Regions from separate parts of the Lactobacillus delbrueckii subsp. jakobsenii ZN7a-9 genome, predicted to be linked through region 1. Evidence: riboswitches for the same ligand, from Rfam matches in the RefSeq annotation. Region 1 holds a riboswitch; the other holds the start of a gene.
The links. A riboswitch is a leader RNA that binds a small molecule or an ion and turns the genes downstream of it on or off. The one in region 1 is predicted to bind lysine.

Region 1 (9,555 bases):
TTTAACGTTGTCAAATTAAGCCAGGAACTTCTGCAGCATCCCGCCCTGGTTTGCGTTGACCAGGGCTATCAAGCCTTTATCGACCAGCATGACTTGGCAAGAGAATACCTAAAAACCCGCCTGCAGCTGACGACCAGCAAGTTTACCAAGAAGTATCTCCGCCTGCTTTTAGAGGGGGATGCAGAAAAAAGCATCCCTGGCCAAGCGGTGAATGCTTGATTGGGGATGCTTAGTAATTGGTATAGAGTATTTAATTAGAGGGATGCTACTTGGTTAGCTGGTCAACGAAAGCCAGGTATGCAGCTTGTTCACCAGTTTCTTTGGTCTTCACCGCCTCCAGCTTAACCTGGCCGCTGTGCAGCTGGTCTTCTGGGATTTCAATAGTATGGGTTTCAGTCGCGTTGCCGATCAGTTCGATCCAGTAGCCGTGATCCTTTTGGTGCAAGACGGTCTTGACCATACCACCAGGATTGTAGACAGAGATCTCTTTTTCAAAGTGGCCCAGGTCCGGGTGAGTCAAGGCAAAGGCCAATGAGCTGGCTGACATCCCTGTCCCGCAGGCGTTAGTAAAGCCAACGCCCCGTTCGTAGGTTCTGACAAAAAGCTGGCTATCGCCGCGGATAACGGTGTAGTTGATGTTGACCCCGTCTGAGAAGTATGGATTTTCGCCATTCAAGTAGGCACCAAGCTCTCCTAAGACCGGACTTTTCAGGTCTTCTTCTTTGATAAAGGCGATGAGGTGGGGATTAGGCACGGCCAGAGCACTAAAACGCCAGCCTGGAACCAGTTCTGGTACCAGAGTGTCCAGCAGGCGGTTATGTCCCAAATTGTCAAAAGGCAAAGATTCTTTATTAAAGCGGACAGGGGAGATTTCTACCCCGAAAGCCGGCACTCCTTCTGCAAAGTCATCAGCTTGCCGTACGGCTAGGTCAGCGTACATGGTTTCCACCTTAAACTGGCTTTCTCCGGTCTTTTCGTGCAAGTAGCGGGCAACTGTTCTAAGACCATTGCCGCACATTGAGGCTTCACTGCCGTCAGCGTTGATAACCCGCATCTTGCCTAAAACGCCTGGGTGGCTTGATTCCTCAACTGATAGGATGCCGTCAGCTCCGCCAAGCAGGCCAGTCTTGTGATCAGTAAGTGTCTGGGTCAATTGCCGCAGTTCATTATCAGTCAGCGGATTTTCCAGTTCAGTCTGGTCCAGAATGAAGAAGGAATTCTGTGAGCCATGGACTTTCAATAATTTAGTCATCTTATTCTCCTTGTGCTTCTTGCTTGAAAAAGTAGTCGTAAATCGCGGCTACCGCCCGGTCGGCATCTTTAGCTGCCGTGCCCAGCATGATAGAAATTTCGGAAGCCCCTTGGTTGACCATCCGGAGAGAAATACCCTCTCTGGCTACAGGCGTGGCAATATCCCGGATGACCCCGATCCGGTCCCTCATCCCTTCACCGACCAGCATGATAATCGCGTAATTGCTGATCCATTCCAAATGGTCAGGACTGACTTCATTTTGAATTTCATTGCAGATCTGGTCGATCAATTCATCGTTTAACGTGTCCCGGTCAAAGATCAAAGTCAAGTCGTCAATCCCGGTTGGCATATGTTCATAGGACAGTTTGTACTTGTTTAAGATTTGCAGGATGCGGAGGGTAAAGCCAACTTCCTTGTTGAGCAGGTACTTGTGCAGGTAGAGGGCACCAAAGTGCTTGCCGCTGGCGATCCCGGTAATGACGGTTTCAGGCTTGAAGCCTTTTTCCGGTACGATCATGGTCCCGCGCTTTTCCGGGTGCTGGGTATTCTTCACATTGATTGGAATCTGCCCTTGAATGGCCGGGATCAAGGCTTCATCGTGGAAGACAGAGAAACCAGCATAAGACAATTCCCGCATTTCCCGGTAGGTCATCGTGTGGATCGGATGGGGCTGGTCAACAACCTTCGGGTTAGCGGAGAAAATAGCATCGACATCAGTAAAGTTTTCATATAAGTCAGCGTGGAAACCTCTAGCCAAAATCGCCCCGGTAATGTCTGAACCACCTCTTGAGAAGGTAGCGATATGGCCAGCCAGAGTATAACCGTAAAAGCCTGGGAAAATCAGCTTTTCGTCAGCGTCATAGGCAAAGTTTTCCAGGAGCTGGTAGCTTTCCGGGTTGACAGAGGCATTGTTTGGACTACCGGTAACGATGATCCCGGCCTCTTTAGGATCAACATAGCGGGCCTTTACCCCTTGGCTTTGCAGAATCTTCGCAATCAGCTCGGCGTTAAGCCGCTCGCCATGGGCCTTAAAGGTCGCCTGCAGATAGTTCTTGTTTGGATAGTGATCCTTTGGCAAATTCAACAGGATCTCTTTCAAGGGCAAGATTTCTTCGAGCGGCAAGTTAAAGTACTCGCCGATTTCAACGTAGCGCTGGAAGATCCGGTCAGCAACTTCAAGCCCGTTTCTGCCATGGCTGATTTCATGGGCGTACTTGATCAAAAGGTCAGTGACCTTGATGTCATCGTCAAAGCGTTTGCCTGGTGCAGACGTAACGACAACTTGTCTTTCAGCTTCAGCAGTAATAATCTTCAAAGCATTTTCTACAGCAGGACCGCTAGCCAGGGAACTGCCACCAAACTTAACAACTTTCATGGGTTACTCTCTTTCGTGTTTGTCTTTAATCATAATTTAAGTTTAATCAGAATGGACTTTACCATTTTTCTCTGGAAAATGCAAAGAAAGATTCTGAAAATTCATGATAATCGACTTCTAAACATTGTGATACCAGTGCTTGAGGAAGCTTGAAATAAAAATATACAAATAAAAAGCTGAAAAGCTGTTGACAAGATGAGGCCAATATTATAAACTGACTACAAATTGAAGAGGCGCAACCGACAAGAGTAAGGCAAGGGAGCCAGCCAGGCGGAGAACTTGCAAGAAAGGGGAGGTTGCCGAAGCGTCCGTTTTGGCAAGGCGGATTGGCTGGGCTATGGCTTAAGAGGCCATGGACTGTCGCAGGGAAGGTACCTGCGTTGCGCTTGCAATTTGACGAGAGAATTTGATTTTGAATTTTTCGGGCTCCAGATTGTTAAGGCAACCTGGAGCTTTTTCTTTGTCTCTTCGAAGTAACAGAAACAGATGCAGATTAGAAAGAGAAAGATATTATGGCAGAATTAGACGCGCAAAGCATTATCAACTACATTGGTTCAGCACCAAAGAAGACCCCGGTTAAGGTTTACTTGCGAGGCGCCGGCCTTGATCAAGTCACTTTCCCAGATGGAACGGATCCTTTTGTCAGCGGTCAAGCTGGCGTAGTCTTCGGCGATTGGCAAGTTCTTAAGCCGTTTTTAGCAGAACACGAAGCTGACTTTGAATCTGTCCGCGTGGAAAACACGGCCCGCAATTCAGCCGTTCCTTTGCTGGACCTTAAGGAAATCAATGCCCGGATCGAACCAGGCGCTATTATCCGTGACCAGGTCTTGATCGGTGATAACGCGGTTATCATGATGGGGGCGGTAATTAACATTGGCGCGGAAATCGGTGCCGGCTCAATGATCGACATGGGCGCGATCTTAGGTGGCCGGGCGATCGTCGGCAAGAACTGCCATATCGGTGCCGGTACGGTCTTAGCCGGGGTGGTTGAACCAGCTTCTGCCTTGCCGGTCCGCATTGACGATGACGTTCTGATCGGTGCCAACGCGGTTGTCCTGGAAGGTGTCCACGTCGGTGAAGGTGCAGTTGTAGGAGCGGGTGCGGTTGTGACCAAGGATGTGGCTCCGCACACGGTGGTTGCCGGCGTTCCAGCCAAGGTAATCAAGGAAGTCGATGCCAAGACAGAAAGCAAGACCGGCCTGGAAGAAGACCTGCGTAAGCTGTAAAGAGTCAAGTTAAAGTAAACAAAACAGACATAAGTTAGTCCACATTAAGGAAGTTTTTCAATGGCAGTATTGACCGAAGCCGAGTTGCTTCAAATCCGGCGCCAACTCCACCAGATCCCGGAATTGGCTTTAAAAGAATATCAAACCCATGCTTATCTCTTGGATGTGATCAAGCAGATGAAGCAAGACTACCTGGAAATCAGGGAACCAGCAGAATTGCCAACTGCGCTCCTGGTTCTGGTCAAGGGGTCAAAGGCTAAACGGACCATCGGCTACCGGGCGGATATTGATGCTTTGCCGGTAACTGAAGCAACCGGCCTGCCATATGCTTCCAAGCACCAAGGTGTGATGCATGCCTGCGGGCACGACATCCATATGACGGTTGCTTTGGGTGTTCTCAGCTACTTTAGCGAGCATCAGCCAACTGACAACCTCCTGTTCTTCTTCCAGCCGGCTGAAGAAAGCGAGAGCGGCGGCATGAAGGCCTACCAGCTGGGACTTTTCACCGGTAAGTGGCATGTTGATGAATTCTACGGCCTGCATGATAACCCAAGTCTGCCGGCTGGGGCGATTGGCTGCCGGAACGGCACCTTGTTTGCCGGAACGACTGAAGTCAACATTGATATTCAAGGTAAGGGCGGGCACGCTGCCTTCCCGCAATTGTCAAATGACGCGGTTGTCGCGGCAGCAGCCTTGATTATGCAGGTCCAGACCATCATTTCCAGAAATATTGATCCGGTTCAAAGCGGGGTTATCACCCTGGGCAAGTTGACTGCCGGCAAGATCAGAAACGTAATCGCTGATTCAGCCAGAATTGAAGGCACGATCCGGGGACTTACCCAAAGCATGATCGAATTGATCGACAAAAGGCTGGCCGAAGTCTGCCAGGGAATTGAGCTGAGCTTCGGCGTCAAAGTCAAGCTGGAACTCAACCAAGGCGGCTACTGGCCAGTTGAAAATAACCCGGAATTAACTGAAAACTTCATTAAATACATGAAGCAGGCTGACGGGGTTGAATATGTCGAAACGGCCCCGGCGATGACCGGAGAAGACTTCGGCTACCTCCTGGCTCAGATCCCGGGAACCATGTTCTGGCTGGGTATTGAGGACGATTCACCCCTGCACTCAGCAACATTAATCCCCCAGGAAAGTTCAATCAGCCGCGGCATTGCGGCAATTACCGGCTTTTTGGAATACCGGATGACAGAAGGCTAAGGAAACAATAGAGGCAAATACAATGAACCAAAACTTACAAAACGCGGACTTACTGACAGCAATCATTACGCCTTTTACGGAAGACGGACAGATCGACTTTGCCAGCTTGACTGAATTAACCAACAACTTGATTGACCAGGGCTGCAACGGCTTTGTGATTGGCGGGACAACTGGTGAGACGCCAACTTTGACCCATGACGAAAAGATTGCCTTGTACACCCGCTTTGGTCAGATTGTAAATGGGCGTGTACCGGTTATTGCCGGCACGGGCAGTAACAACACAGCAGAAACCATTGCTTTTACTGAAGAAGTTGCCCAGATTCCGGGCATCGACTATGCTTTGGTTGTCGTTCCGCCATACAACAAGCCAAACCAGCGGTCAATGATCGCTCACTTTACGGCAGTTGCTGACCAGGTTCACATTCCAGTAGTCATCTACAACATTCCGGGCCGGACTGGGGTTAAAATGGAAGTGTCAACTATTTTACAGCTGGCCCAGCACCCCAATATTGCCGGTATCAAGCAGTGCGCCAGCCTGGAAGAAATCGAAGAGATCGTATCCGGCCGGCCAGTAGACTTTGCCGTCTTTACCGGCGAAGATGCCCAGGCGCTGACGGCCAGAATTTTGGGCGCTGACGGGGTCATCTCAGTTGCCAGTCACCTGTACACCCCAAGAATGCGGGAAATGTACGATGAACTTTACGCGGGGAACTTTGCCTTGGCCGGCAGCCTGCAGCGCTGGCTGACCCCGCGGATGAACGCCCTGTTCATGTTCCCGTCACCATCACCAGTTAAGGCGGCTTTAGCTGCCATGGGTTACCAAGTAGGCGGATTACGGTTGCCGCTTGTAGCTTTGAACGATGAAGAAAAGGAAGAACTAGCCACTGCTTTGAAGCTGCCGAAGGATGCATTAGCTGGTCAGCTGAAGCGTGATATGTTAGAAGGAGATTAAGATGCCAAGAATTTTATTGGCTGGTTTTGCCGGCTCAATGGGCCAGCAAGTCGTTAAATTAGTAGCAAGCCTGCCAGACTTTGAAATAACGGCCGGCCTGGCCCACCGTTTAAAGAGCAACGATCCAGCAGACTATGGCCTGCCAGCAAGCGCTAAGCTGTACACCAGCCTGGATGAAATTCCAGCCGACGCAGCAGATATCTGGGTTGACTTTACTGTACCAGCCTCTGTCTACCAAAACGTCCGCTATGCCTTGGAAAACGGCTACCGGCCAATCGTAGGGACGACTGGCTTGACTGACCAGCAGGAAGCTGAGCTGAAGCAATTGACCAAGGAAAAGGGGGTTGGCGGCTTGATCGCTCCTAACTTTGGCATGTCAGCTGTTTTATTGATGAAGTTCGCCCAAGAAGCAGCTAAGTACTTCCCAGACGTGGAAATCATCGAAATGCACCACGAAGATAAGAAGGATGCTCCATCAGGCACGGCCTTGGCCACAGCCAAGCTAATCGCTGAAGTCCGCGAGCCCCACCAAACTGCAGCAGACACCACAGAAAGCCTGCCAGGGGCAAGAGGCGGCGATTACCAAGGCATCAAGCTGCACGCGGTTCGCTTGCCAGGCTACGTCGCTCATGAACAGGTGCTTTTTGGCGGCAAGGGGGAAGCCTTGACCATCCGGCAGGACTCTTTTGACCGGTCATCCTTCATGAGCGGGGTCAAGGTTGCCTTGGAAAAGGCAGCTGACTTAGACCAGCTCTATGTCGGCCTGGAAAACATTTTGTAGACAGTATTCTTTGTTTTTTTATAGAAAGATGATCATCATGCCAGAAACAGATCCTAACTTGCGGGATTTAGGCAACAGAAATCTTGCTAAAATCGCGCCTTCAGCCATCCGGGCTTTTGACGAAGAAATCTCCCAGATCCCGGGAATCATCAAGCTCACATTGGGGGAACCAGACTTCGCGGTGCCAGATCATGTTAAAAGGGCCGCTATTCGGGGAATTGAAGCAGATGACTCCCACTACGGGCCATCAAAAGGGAAGCTGGCCCTGCGTGAAGCTATCAGCAAGTATCTTGCGGCAAGCAGACAGGTTGACTATGACCCGGAAACTGAAGTTATTGTCACTGACGGGGCAACTGAAGCAATTACGGCAACTTTACTGGGACTTCTTAATCCAGGTGATAAGGTTTTAGTGCCAACACCAGTCTTTTCCCTTTATTTCACCAACATTGAAATGGCAGGCGGGGAAGTGGTGATGATCGACACCTCAGATACTGGCTTCAACTTGACGCCAGAGCGGCTGGAAGCGGAGATTGAGGCGGCCGGCGACCAGGTTAAGGCAATCATGCTCAACTATCCATGCAACCCAACAGGGCGGACTTATTCCAAAGCTGAGTTAACTGCTTTAGCGGAAGTCATCAATAAGCACCATTTGCTGGCAATCTGTGATGAAATCTACAGCGAACTGACTTATGACCAAGAACATTTCTCTTTGGCTACTTTACTGCCAGGACAGGTAATCTTGATCAGCGGCTTATCTAAGTCACATGCCATGACCGGCTACCGGCTTGGATATATCGCGGCTCCGGCAAGTTTACTGCCAAATGTGGCCAAGGCCCACAGCTTCATGGTGACCTGCGTGGACAATATCGCCCAAGACGCGGCAATTGAGGCTTTGACCAAGGGGCTTGACGATCCAAAAGAATTTAAGGCAGCCTACCAGCGCCGGCGGGACTTCATGGTTGATAATCTGACCAAGCTGGGCTTTGAAATGGCCGTACCGCAAGGGGCATTTTACATTTTTGCCAAGATTCCGGAGAAGTTCGGCAGTGATGACTTTGCTTTCGCCAAAGATGTGGCTAAGAAAGCCAGAGTTGGTCTGATTCCAGGCAGCGTGTTTGGTAAAGGATCTGCTGGCTATGTCCGCTTTTCTTACGCGGCAGCCGATGACAAGCTGGCAGAAGTAGTCAAGCGGCTTGGTGAATACGTTGCTCAGCTCTAATATTTTTCCTAAGACAGCAGTTTGTTGTCTTTTTTCAGTTTGCTGTCTTTTTTTATGCCGAATGATATAATTTAGAAAGAATCTAAAGAATTAGTATGACAAGGAGCATATAAATAATGTCTGAATACCCACAACTTACCCTTGACCAAGCCAAGGGCCCAAAGGCAACTATCAAGACCAACCACGGCGACATCGTCATTCAGCTTTTCCCAGAAGAAGCACCAATGACTGTTGAAAACTTCGTCCGCCTGGCACAAAAGGGCTACTACGACGGCGTAACTTTCCACCGGGTGATCAGCGACTTCATGATCCAAGGCGGGGACCCGGAAGGTACTGGTGCCGGCGGTCAAAGCATCTGGGGCCACAATTTTGAAGACGAATTCTCAAACGAACTCTTCAACCTGCGCGGGGCTTTGTCAATGGCTAATGCTGGTCCAAACACCAACGGTTCACAATTCTTCATCGTGCAAAACAAGAACATGCCAAAGCGCTTCATTCAACAATTGCGCGATGCCCAATACCCAGAAGAAGTTGTCAAGGCTTACAAGCAAGGTGGTACGCCATGGCTTGACCACAGACACACTGTTTTTGGCCATGTAACTGAAGGCATGGATGTCGTTGACGAAATTGCCAAGGTAGCTAAGGACGGCAACGACAAGCCACTTGAAGACGTGGTAATCACGACTGTTGAAATTGCTGACTAAGAGTAAGTAAGAAAGGTTTGCGTGAGCAAGAGTGAAATTAAAACGGGTTTGGCTCGTTAAGTTAATATTTGTACTGGCTTTTGCCATTATTTTGGCGCCAAAGGCAAAGACTACGGCAGCTTCAGATGCTGACAAACCGTTTTACAAGAATGCCATGGTCAACACTTACGTGTATGACGAAAAAGGCAAACGTACCAAGGACAAGAAGATCCTGGCCGGTAAAGCCGTTGGATGCTACAGCATGATTAATTATGTTGGTGACAAGCCATATATCATGATCGGCCAAAACAAGTACGTGGCATATATGAACGTGGTTGGCTTGGATTGCCGGTTAAACCATAACAGCTACATTTATTCCAGCAGTGGCAAGCGGATGAAGAATTCCGGTGTCTTGCTGAAGAATGGCCCGGTAACTGTCTATGGCGGCAAGAAAAAGATCAATGGCAGCAAGTACTGGGCAATCGGCGTTGGCTTGTACGTTAAGGCAAGCAACGTTGAAACGCCTAAGGACGAAGTCACTAGCGATCCAAACACGCAGAACCAAACAACTGAACCGCAAATATCTTAAACTTGAGCACTGCATTTGCAGTGCTTTTTTGTTTGGAGGGGATACGATTTCGTTTTTAGTCAATGGTTCGAATAATACATATTATGTAAAGTTAAGTAGCGAAAATCACGAGAGAGGACGCTGCTTAGCCCCAGATGATCATTTTGCCCGGTAGTATTTAATACTGCGCTCTGATATAATTCAGATAATCTTTTTTGCAATTGCTTTTGGATTGGAGATGAGTTTATGTTTAGCTACAAGATCAACGATGAATTAGAGTTAGC
Region 2 (9,555 bases), 820 kb from region 1:
CCTTGACCCATTCAAATTCCGGCTGGGCAAACTTGGCTATTTCCTTGGCAATCTCCTGCCAGAGCTCGCGGTTGGCAACGGGTGACCCGTCCGCCTTCTTCCAGCCCCGTCTCTGCCAGCCCTTGATCCAGGCCGGACCCTGGTCATTGTCGCTGACGGCCTTGATGACATACTGGGAGTCCAAAGAGAACAAGAGGGGCTGATCATTTAAGCCCAGTTCTTCCAGCTTCTTCAGGCTTTCCAAAAAAGCGGTCATTTCCATTTCGTTGTTGGTGGCCCCAAAACGGCCGCCGCTGGCGGACAGCTTCTGGCCGCCGTATTCGATCAAATAAGCCCAGGCTGCCTTGTCGTCTGCCTGCACGTGCCCGCCCTTGTGGGTCCCATTGTTCCGGCAGCCCCCGTCGGTAAAAATGTGGGCGGCATACTTCGAACTTGCCGCAAATTCTTTTTTATTTTCAGCCTGCTTTTTCTTGCTTCCGCCCTGTCTGACCTTGGCGATCGCGGCCTGCAGATTGTCCTCTGCCCCCTGCAAGGCCTTGAGGGCATCTTCCGGGTCCATCTGCTGATAGTCCAGGGCCTCCATTATATTGCTGAAGGACTTGTATTCTGCCCCGGGAAAGCCCTTGACCTGCTCTTCGGCCTCAGGCCAGCTGTGGTAGATTCCTGGCCGGTAGCCTTTTTTAACAACATAAACTTTCATCTACTCCCTCTCTTCTGCTTAAAATGGTATGATGTTTACAAAGCAATTGTATCAGAGAAAGGAGGGGCGACTGTGCTCTTTTTTAATTCTAAAAAGTATGCTGAAGAAACTGAAAAAAAGCGCGGCAAAAATCTCGATCCCCGGGACCACTCCCTGGCCATGATGTTCTTCTTGGGCATTCTGGCAACCTTTCCGCCTTTCCGGATCTTTCTGAAGCTGCGGGGCAAGCGGGTCAGCGACCTGGCTGAAAACCAGGCCAGCGGCTCTGACCAGGTTCCGATCATCTACGTCCATGGCTTCCGCGGCGGGGACTACACCACCAGGGTGATGGTTGAAGACGCCCTCAAGCAAAAAGGGGACGCCCGCTTTTTGAAAGTCGAGGCTGACTTAACCGGCCGGATCAAGCTGACCGGATGCTATACCGGCGACAAGCAGCCCATCATCCAGCTGGCCTTCAAGGACCGGATTGCCGGCTACCAGGCCATCAACTACTATCTCAGCTTCATCCTGCCTTTTCTGAGCAAAAAATACGTCTTTACGCGCTACAGCGCCGTGGCCCACTCCCTGGGCTCGCCCTGCGTGGTCGCTACAGAAATGCGCTATGCCAAGCGGAAAAACTTCCCCCACCTGGACAGCTGCGCTTTGATCGCCGGCCCCTTCAACGGAGTCATGTACCTGGGCGACATCCCCAATGTCAACCGCCTGACGGAAAGTGGCCGGCCCAGCATGATGACCCCGCACTATTCCTACATGCTCCGCCACCGGCGGGACTTCAGCCCCAGCATCCGGGTTTTGAACATCTACGGCAACGTCCTGGACACGACCAATTCCGACCGCTTTATCTCCGTGGTTTCCGCCAAAAGCATCCGCTATATCCTGGCCCCGGACGCGGTCTACTACCAGGAAGTCGAGGTCCGCGGCGACAACGCCGAGCACTCGCAGATGCATGACGATCCTTTCGTCATCGGCATCCTGAACCGTTTTTTAGGCTTAGATAAAATCAAGAAAGGACTTTAAAGTGACTGCCATCTCTTGGATCGATATTTGGCACATCATCTTCTTCGCCAACGCCATCCTGGCCCTCTGGACCGTCTTCCACAGAAAGCGGTCCGTGGCCGCCTCCTGGGCCTGGCTGATCGTCTTGATCATCCTGCCCGTAGTCGGCTTCATCATCTACGTCTTCGTCGGCCGGGGGATTTCCCAGGAAAACCTTTTTGCCATCAACCGGCAAAAGCACATCGGCCTCTCCAACGTGCAAAAAATGATCACCGAGGCCCCGGCTAAAATTGACCAAAACGACACCTCCCCCAGCGCCCACATCTTGATCAAGTACCTGGACAAGGACCAGGAGTCGCCCATTACCAAAAACAACAAGCTTAAGCTTTACACCGACGGGCATGACAAGTTCCGGGACCTTTTCGCCGATATCCGCCAGGCCAAGTCCAGCATCAACGTCGAATACTACACTATCTATAACGACGCCATCGGCAACGAATTCCTCAAGCTTTTGATCCAAAAAGCCAAGGAGGGGGTCCAGGTCCGGGTCCTCTACGATGCCTGGGGGTCATTCGGAGCCTCCAAGAGCTGGTTCAACCAGCTGACTGAAGCCGGCGGCGACGTTTTGCCCTTCATCACCTCAAGAAACATGATTTCCCGGAACCGGATCAACTACCACCTCCACCGGAAGATCGTGGTCATCGACGGGGTTACCTCCTGGACCGGAGGCTTCAATGTCGGCGACCAGTACCTGGGCAGGAAGAAAAAATTCGGCTACTGGCGGGACACCCACCTCCGCCTGGTCGGGTCAGCCTCCCTGCTTTTGCAGGAAAGATTCGTGATGGACTGGAACGCTTCCGCCGTCAAGGAAGAAGAACTGATCAGCTTTGACGAAAAGCTATTTCCTGACCTGGATGAAAACGACATCTCCAAGGGCGACATGGCCGTACAGGTTGTTTCTGACGGCCCCGACAACGACGAGCCTTACATGCGAAACGGCCTGGTCCGCTTGATGATGCTAGCCAGAAAGCGGGTCTGGATCCAGACTCCTTACTTGATTCCAGATGAGGCCATGATTGCCGCCTGGCAGATCCTGGCCAGCTCGGGGGTTGACCTGCGGATCATGATCCCCTGCATGCCGGACCACCCCTTCATCTACCGGGCAACCCAGTGGTACGCCAACCAGCTGGTCAAGATCGGGGTCAAGGTCTACGCCTACAACAACGGCTTCATGCACGCCAAGACCATTATCGTCGACGACAAGTACGCGACTGTCGGCAGCGTCAACCAGGACTACCGGTCTTATGACTTGAACTTTGAAGATAATGTCTTCGTCTACGACCGGGCCTTTAACAAGGAGATGTCCGACCAGTTTGAAAAGGACATGGAGCAGTCGACCCTCCTCACGCCGGAGATGATCAAGAAGCAGTCACGCTGGCTGCGGTTCCTGCAGAACTTCTCCCGCCTCCTGTCCCCGATTTTGTAAAAAACAAGAAAACAGAAATTTAGGGCAGATAAAAATGGATTAGTCACTCGACTAACCCATTTTTCTTACGTCAATATTTACCCCGCGTTCCAGGCGCTGCGTCAAGAAGGAGGCCACATCGCTGGCCTGCTTGTTGAAGCGGAGGTAGTAGATCTGGTGGCGGCTGGTTTCCAGGGCCACGATCGACAGGTCGCCCACTTCCGGCGGCGCCGCGGTCAGGATCACCTGGCTGATTTCGCTGTATTTCAAAGTCCGGCGGAAGTAGCCGCTCAAAACCACCCGCTTGTCAGCAAAGCCCGACGTGGCTTCCAAAATCCCCGTCAAAATGAAGAGGGCCGTGAAGACGATGAAGCCGGGAGTTCCCAGGTCCAGGTAGCCCCAGCTGGCCCCCAGCCAGACCAATAGGATCGGCATGACCACCGCCGTCATCCGCCAGCGGGCCCGCAGGATCACCGTGGCCTGGCTGTACCAGCTGTAGCCGGCATAGGCCGCCAGCAGAGTGTCGGCGACCAAGTAAAATAACGTGTCCATGGATTACCTCAAATATAATATCTTCTGCAACTAGTAGCTTAATTATAGCAAACCAAGCGCTTATAATGAAATCAAAAGGTATCAGCCGTTTTTTAAGAAAGAGGTAAAAAATGGACCAAGCAAAACTTGCGGAATTTAAAGCAGACTTAAAAAAGGCCAAGCACCCTGTCTTTTTGACCGGGGCAGGCGTGTCAACCCACTCCGGCATCCCCGACTACCGGTCTAAGACTGGCATCTACAACGGGGTCAGTGAGCCCCCGGAAGTCATCTTGAGCGAGGAGACCCTTTATGACCGGCCTCAGCTTTTTTATGACTTCGTCATGCAAAACATGTACTTCCCGGACGCCAAGCCAAATCTGATCCACGAAAAGATCGCGGCCATCTGCAATGAAAAAGGGGCCCTCATCACCCAGAACATCGACACCCTGGACCGGCAGGCCGGCAACCAGCACGTGACCGAATTTCACGGCAACCTCTACGACATCTACTGCTCCAAGTGCAAGCAAAAGGTCAGCTATGAGGACTACGCCAAGGGCTACAAGCACGAGTGCGGCGGGATCATCCGGCCCGGCATCGTCCTTTACGGTGAAGGCATCAACCCGGCCAATGTCAACCAGTCCATCCTGGAAATGCGGCAAAGCGACCTGGTCGTGATCGTCGGCACCAGCTTAGTTGTCTACCCCTTCGCCGGTCTCTTAGGCTACGCGGCAAAAGATGCCAAAATCTGGGCCGTCAACTTGACTGAGATCCCGGCACAAGGCATCAAGCAGCTGACCGGTGACGCCTTGGAGGTCTTTAAGGAAGTTTAGCTAGGGCTTCCTCAGCTGCCTCCTTTAAAACTACGGCCTGGTTGTGTTCTTCATCTTTAGCCCCGTACAAAAAGAGGACGTCCCCTTTTTGCAAAAGCTCTTGCAAATGCTCCACGAAAGGCGGCCATTCCGGATTGTCTGCCAATTCTTCCAGGTAATCTTGGCGGAAGTCCGTGTACCGGGCCGGGTCATGCTTAAACCAGGTCCGCAAGTCCCGGCTGGGAGCCAGCTCTTTCTTCCACTCGTCTAAATTGGCGGCTTCCTTTTTGATTCCCCGGGGCCAGAGCCGGTCGACTAAGATCCGGTAGCCGGCGGGCTGCTCTTTGGCGTAGATACGGACAGTTTTGATCGTTGACATAGGCGCACGCTTTCTCTTAAAAACAGTTTTTATTACAGCTTTTACTACATTCCCTATTTTAGTTAGAAAGATTAATTAAGCAATGGACTACAGGAATTTTTTCACCGGCCGGCCCACCAGCGAGATATGCCGGGATTTGATCGGCCGCCCCTTTTATTATCAAGCCGGCAGAAAAAAAATTGGCGGCTATATCGTTGAGGCCGAAGCCTACCTGGGCATATACGACCGGGCCGCCCACTCCTACGGGGGCAGAAGAAGCCAGGCTAACGAGGGCCTGTGGCGGGCCGGCGGGACCATCTACATCTACTCCCAGCGGCAGTACGTCTTTTTTGACATCGCCTGCCAGGAAGAAGGCAACCCCCAAGGGGTCTTAATCCGGGCCATTGAGCCGGTCTGGGGCCTAGACCAAATGCTTAAAAACCGGGGTGGCAAAGACGGGGTCCTTTTGACCAATGGACCGGCCAAATTAATGCAGGCCATGGGGATCAAGTCAAGAAACTGGGACCTGGCCCCTTTGGCGGACTCCCCTTTCGTTATTGACTTGACTGAGAAAAAGCCGGCTAAAGAAATCATTGCTTCGCCCAGAATCGGGATCGTCCAGGCTGACCCGGCCTGGGCCCAGGCGCCTCTGCGCTATTATGTGGCCGGCAACCCCTACGTCTCTGGCATGAAGAAAAGGGACTGGGTGGATGATCACGGCTGGCTGTAAATAAGAAAAGGGCAATCACAAAAATTCAGAAAACTAATTTTTTCTTGACTTTTTCTTAAAAGTAATTTAGCCTAAATGTAGTTAAAAATTATCCAATACAATAGAGGTCGCGATCGTTCACAAACACAAGGGGAGCTCACTGACAGTGTTGAGCCTTGTTATTAAGGGATATCGCCGAAATCAGCAGTGGGGTCGTGCGCGCTGTTGGTTGGGCTGCAGGAGAAGATTCTGCAGACTGTCCTAGTTTTCTAGGGAGCGCTATAATTTTTGGTAGTCATACTGAATTTTACAGAATCAAAGTAAGCCTCATTGTATACCGCAATGGGGCTTTTTTGCCGCTTTTTGCCGCTTTTTATTGTATTTCATAACTACTAAAAACATATCGGAGGTTTATTCAGATGAAGAAGCACAGCAGCTGGATTAGCGCCTTAATGGCGGCGGTCATGACGCTTGTCTTAGCTGTCAGTTGGAGCCAGCCGGCGCAAGCCAGTGGCACCTTGAAGATTGGTATGGAAGCCAACTACGCTCCATACAACTGGACCCAGACCACGTCCGCCAACGGCGCGGTCAAGATCGACGGGACCAGCTCTTACGCCAATGGTTACGACGTCAAGATCGCCAAGATCATCGCTAAGAAGCTGGGCAAGAAGGTTATCGTGGAAAAGACCCAGTGGGACGGGCTTTTGCCAGCACTGACCAGTGGCAAGATCAACTTGATCATTGCCGGGATGAGCCCGACGGCGGAAAGACGGAAGGCCATCAACTTTACCAGCCCATACCGGACCACCAACTTCGTGGTCATCGTCAACAAGCAGAGCAAGTACGCCAAGGCCAAGTACCTAACTAACTTCAAGGGGGCCAAGCTGACTGCCCAGCAAGGGACCCTGCACTACGACCTGATCAAGCAGCTGCCAGGGGCCAAGCGGGAACCAGCCTCCAAGGACTTTGCCGCCATGCGGGAATCCCTGGAAGCCGGCACGATCGACGGCTACGTGGCTGAAGACACGGAACTGACTTCCTTCCAGATGATGGACTCCAACATTACCGGGGTCAACCTGTCTAAGATGAAGGGCTTCAAGGTCTCCTCTTCTGACGCGGAAGTTTCCATTGGGGTTAAGAAAGGCAACGACCAGCTGCTCAGCCAGGTTAACAAGGTTTTGGCCGGCATTTCCACTTCAGAAAGAAACAAGCTGATGAAGGAAGCCGTGCAGCAGCAGCCCCAGACCAGCACCAAGAAGGAAAACTGGCTGGTTTCCATGCTGAAGAACTACGGGCAGATGATCCTGGAAGGGATCGGGATGACTCTATTGATCTCCCTGGTCGGCACCATCGCCGGTTTCTTCATCGGTTTGCTGGTCGGCATCGTCCGGACTATTCCAGAACCAAAGAACAAGTTCAAGAAGGGCCTGTTAGCCTTCTGCAAGTGGCTCTTGTCCGTCTACGTTGAAATCTTCCGTGGCACGCCAATGATGGTACAAGCCGCGGTTATCTACTACGGGATCGCCCAGTTCTGGCACATCAACCTAAACAGAACGGTTGCCGCTTTGATCATCGTCTCCATCAACACCGGGGCCTACCTGGCCGAAGTTATCCGCGGGGGGATCATCTCCACGCCGAAGGGGCAGTTTGAAGCCGCCAGTGCTTTGGGGATGACCCACAACCAGAGAATGTGGAACATCATCCTGCCACAAGCTATCCGGAACTGCCTGCCGTCAATCACCAACGAATTTATCGTCAACATCAAGGACACTTCCGTATTGAGCATCATCTCAGTATCAGAACTGTTCTTCGTTGGTTCAACGATTGCCAGCCAGAGCTTCCAGTTCTTCCAAACCTACCTGGTCATCTCGGTCATCTACCTCTTCTTGACCTTTACGATCACCCGGATCTTCAACTTGATTGAAAAGCACATCGAAGGTCCTGAAAACTACAACATGATGGCCAAGCAAGTTCATGTCGGCAAGCAGGAAGGAGATAAGTAAAAAATGGCTGATTACAAGGATAATGAAATTATTTTAAACGTTCAGCACCTGCAAAAGGCTTACGGTGAACACCAAGTTTTGAAGGATATTTCCTTTGAAGTCCACAAGGGCGAGGTTATGACGGTCATCGGTCCTTCCGGTGGCGGTAAGTCAACCATGCTCCGCTGCATCAACTTGCTGGAAGATACAACTGACGGGGAAATTCTTTTCCATGACCAGAACATCCTGGATGAAAACTACAACATCCCCCGCTACCGGTCCAAGGTCGGCATGGTTTTTCAGCAGTTTGAGCTTTTTGAAAACAAGAACGTCTTGCAAAACTGCATGATCGGCCAGGAACTGGTCCTGAAGCGGTCAAAGGCAGAAGCCAAGAAGATTGCCCTGGAGAACCTGAAGACCGTTGGGATGGATCCCTACGTCGACGCTAAGCCCCGTCAATTGTCCGGTGGGCAGAAGCAGAGAGTAGCGATTGCCAGAGCCATCTCCATGAACCCGGAAATCCTCCTCTTCGACGAACCGACCAGTGCCCTTGACCCAGAAATGGTCGGGGAAGTTTTGGAAACCATGAAGAAGCTGGCCAAGACTGGTTTGACCATGATCGTGGTTACCCACGAAATGGCCTTCGCCAAGGAAGTTTCCGACCAGGTGCTCTTCATGAGCGACGGTTACGTGGCTGAGCAAGGCAGCCCGGATGAAATCTTCAACCATCCGCAAAGCGAAAAGACCCAGAAGTTCTTAGCCAACTTCCGTGGCCCGCAAATTTAATTACACGCAAAAAGCAGCCTCACGGCTGCTTTTTTTCTGTTTGCGATTTAGTTGTTTACCCCGCGATTAGTAAGCATGAACAGGTCAAAAATAATTGTCCATGTTTGCTGACTATCGTAAACCTGCATAGTCAGTTACGAGGCCAAGCCCAGACAAGCTAACTCATTAATGATCAGCTGCAAAAACCAGACAACCGAAATATTATAGAGCCATTATAGCCAGGCAAAAGAAGACAGCGCCAGCCGGCTGGCTGACGCTGCTTAAACTGTTTGATATCGATGGGAAATTTTTAGCCTAAAACACGAACGGCAAAGCTTGGCGTGTATGATGACACGCTGCCAGTCATCACGTTTTGGCCTGGGGCTGGAGCCATGACGTATTGGCCGCCGCCCAAGGCGATGGCTACGTGGTAGGCTGAGCCGTATGAACCCCAGAAGTAGAGGTCACCAGCTTGGGCGCTGGCCACGCTGATCTTAGTGCCGGCGTATTGCTGGGTGTAAGTAGTCCGGCCCAGGTTGATGCCGAAGTGGCTGTAAACGTATTGTACCAAGCCGGAGCAGTCAAAGCCGCTTGGCGTGGTCCCGCCCCAAACGTAAGGCACACCCAGGAAGGTCAACGCGTATGAAGTAATCGCGCTGGCACTGGCTGAGGCAGTTGTAGTTGCAGTTGAGGTTGAAGCAGTTGGTGCCTGGCTGACTGCTTGACTACTGCTTGCTGCAGTGTTAGTGCTTGAAGTAGTGTTAGCATTTGATGCTGCAGTATTAGTGTTGGTCGTAGTGGACGCACTGCTGTTAGATGCAGTTGACTGGCTTTGAGTGTTGGCACTAGTGCTGGTGTTGGAATTGCTGCTAGTGTTAGTAGTAGTGCTCTTCTTGGCCTTTGGCGCCTGGCTAGAAGCAGTCGTGCTGGTTGATGAAGCAGTGTTAGTGCTTGCTGCAGTTGAGCTTGAGCCAGTAGTTACGCCGTTTACCCCGTAAGTAGTCATGCCAGCCCGCAAGTTTAAACTTTGGCCGATCAAGATGGTGCTGCTTGACAAGTTGTTAGCCTTCATCAAAGCACTTACTGAAACGCCGTACTTCTTAGCCAAACTCCACAAAGTGTCACCCTTTACGACTGTGTGGGTCGTTGAAGTAGTGTCAACGGTACTGGTTGAAGTGCTAGTCTTAGCAGTCTTGGTTGCCTCGGTTGACTTAGTTGGGATTTGCAGCTTCTGGCCCAC

Region 2: it holds a riboswitch for lysine, as region 1 does, so the genes downstream of both, LJ046_RS02710 (ABC transporter substrate-binding protein/permease) here and dapD (2,3,4,5-tetrahydropyridine-2,6-dicarboxylate N-acetyltransferase) in region 1, are expected to answer to the same signal.

The regions. Positions count from the first base shown of each region.
Region 1 covers NZ_CP018218.1:1,326,548-1,336,102, reverse strand. Annotated here, with positions in the region: gene LJ046_RS06880 (hypothetical protein) at 1-219, shown strand, start outside; gene dapF (diaminopimelate epimerase) at 266-1,252, opposite strand; gene LJ046_RS06870 (aspartate kinase) at 1,254-2,627, opposite strand; lysine riboswitch at 2,848-3,024, shown strand; gene dapD (2,3,4,5-tetrahydropyridine-2,6-dicarboxylate N-acetyltransferase) at 3,140-3,853, shown strand; gene LJ046_RS06860 (N-acetyldiaminopimelate deacetylase) at 3,914-5,068, shown strand; gene dapA (4-hydroxy-tetrahydrodipicolinate synthase) at 5,091-6,020, shown strand; gene dapB (4-hydroxy-tetrahydrodipicolinate reductase) at 6,022-6,801, shown strand; gene LJ046_RS06845 (aminotransferase class I/II-fold pyridoxal phosphate-dependent enzyme) at 6,839-8,020, shown strand; gene LJ046_RS06840 (peptidylprolyl isomerase) at 8,137-8,724, shown strand; gene LJ046_RS06835 (SLAP domain-containing protein) at 8,756-9,292, shown strand; gene LJ046_RS06830 (GNAT family N-acetyltransferase) at 9,518-9,555, shown strand, end outside.
Region 2 covers NZ_CP018218.1:506,386-515,940, reverse strand. Annotated here, with positions in the region: gene LJ046_RS02745 (ribonuclease H family protein) at 1-700, opposite strand, end outside; gene LJ046_RS02740 (alpha/beta hydrolase) at 773-1,717, shown strand; gene cls (cardiolipin synthase) at 1,719-3,182, shown strand; gene LJ046_RS02730 (hypothetical protein) at 3,234-3,713, opposite strand; gene LJ046_RS02725 (NAD-dependent protein deacylase) at 3,824-4,522, shown strand; gene LJ046_RS02720 (DUF488 domain-containing protein) at 4,509-4,880, opposite strand; gene LJ046_RS02715 (DNA-3-methyladenine glycosylase) at 4,963-5,589, shown strand; lysine riboswitch at 5,683-5,858, shown strand; gene LJ046_RS02710 (ABC transporter substrate-binding protein/permease) at 5,988-7,571, shown strand; gene LJ046_RS02705 (amino acid ABC transporter ATP-binding protein) at 7,575-8,336, shown strand; gene LJ046_RS02700 (C40 family peptidase) at 8,626-9,555, opposite strand, start outside.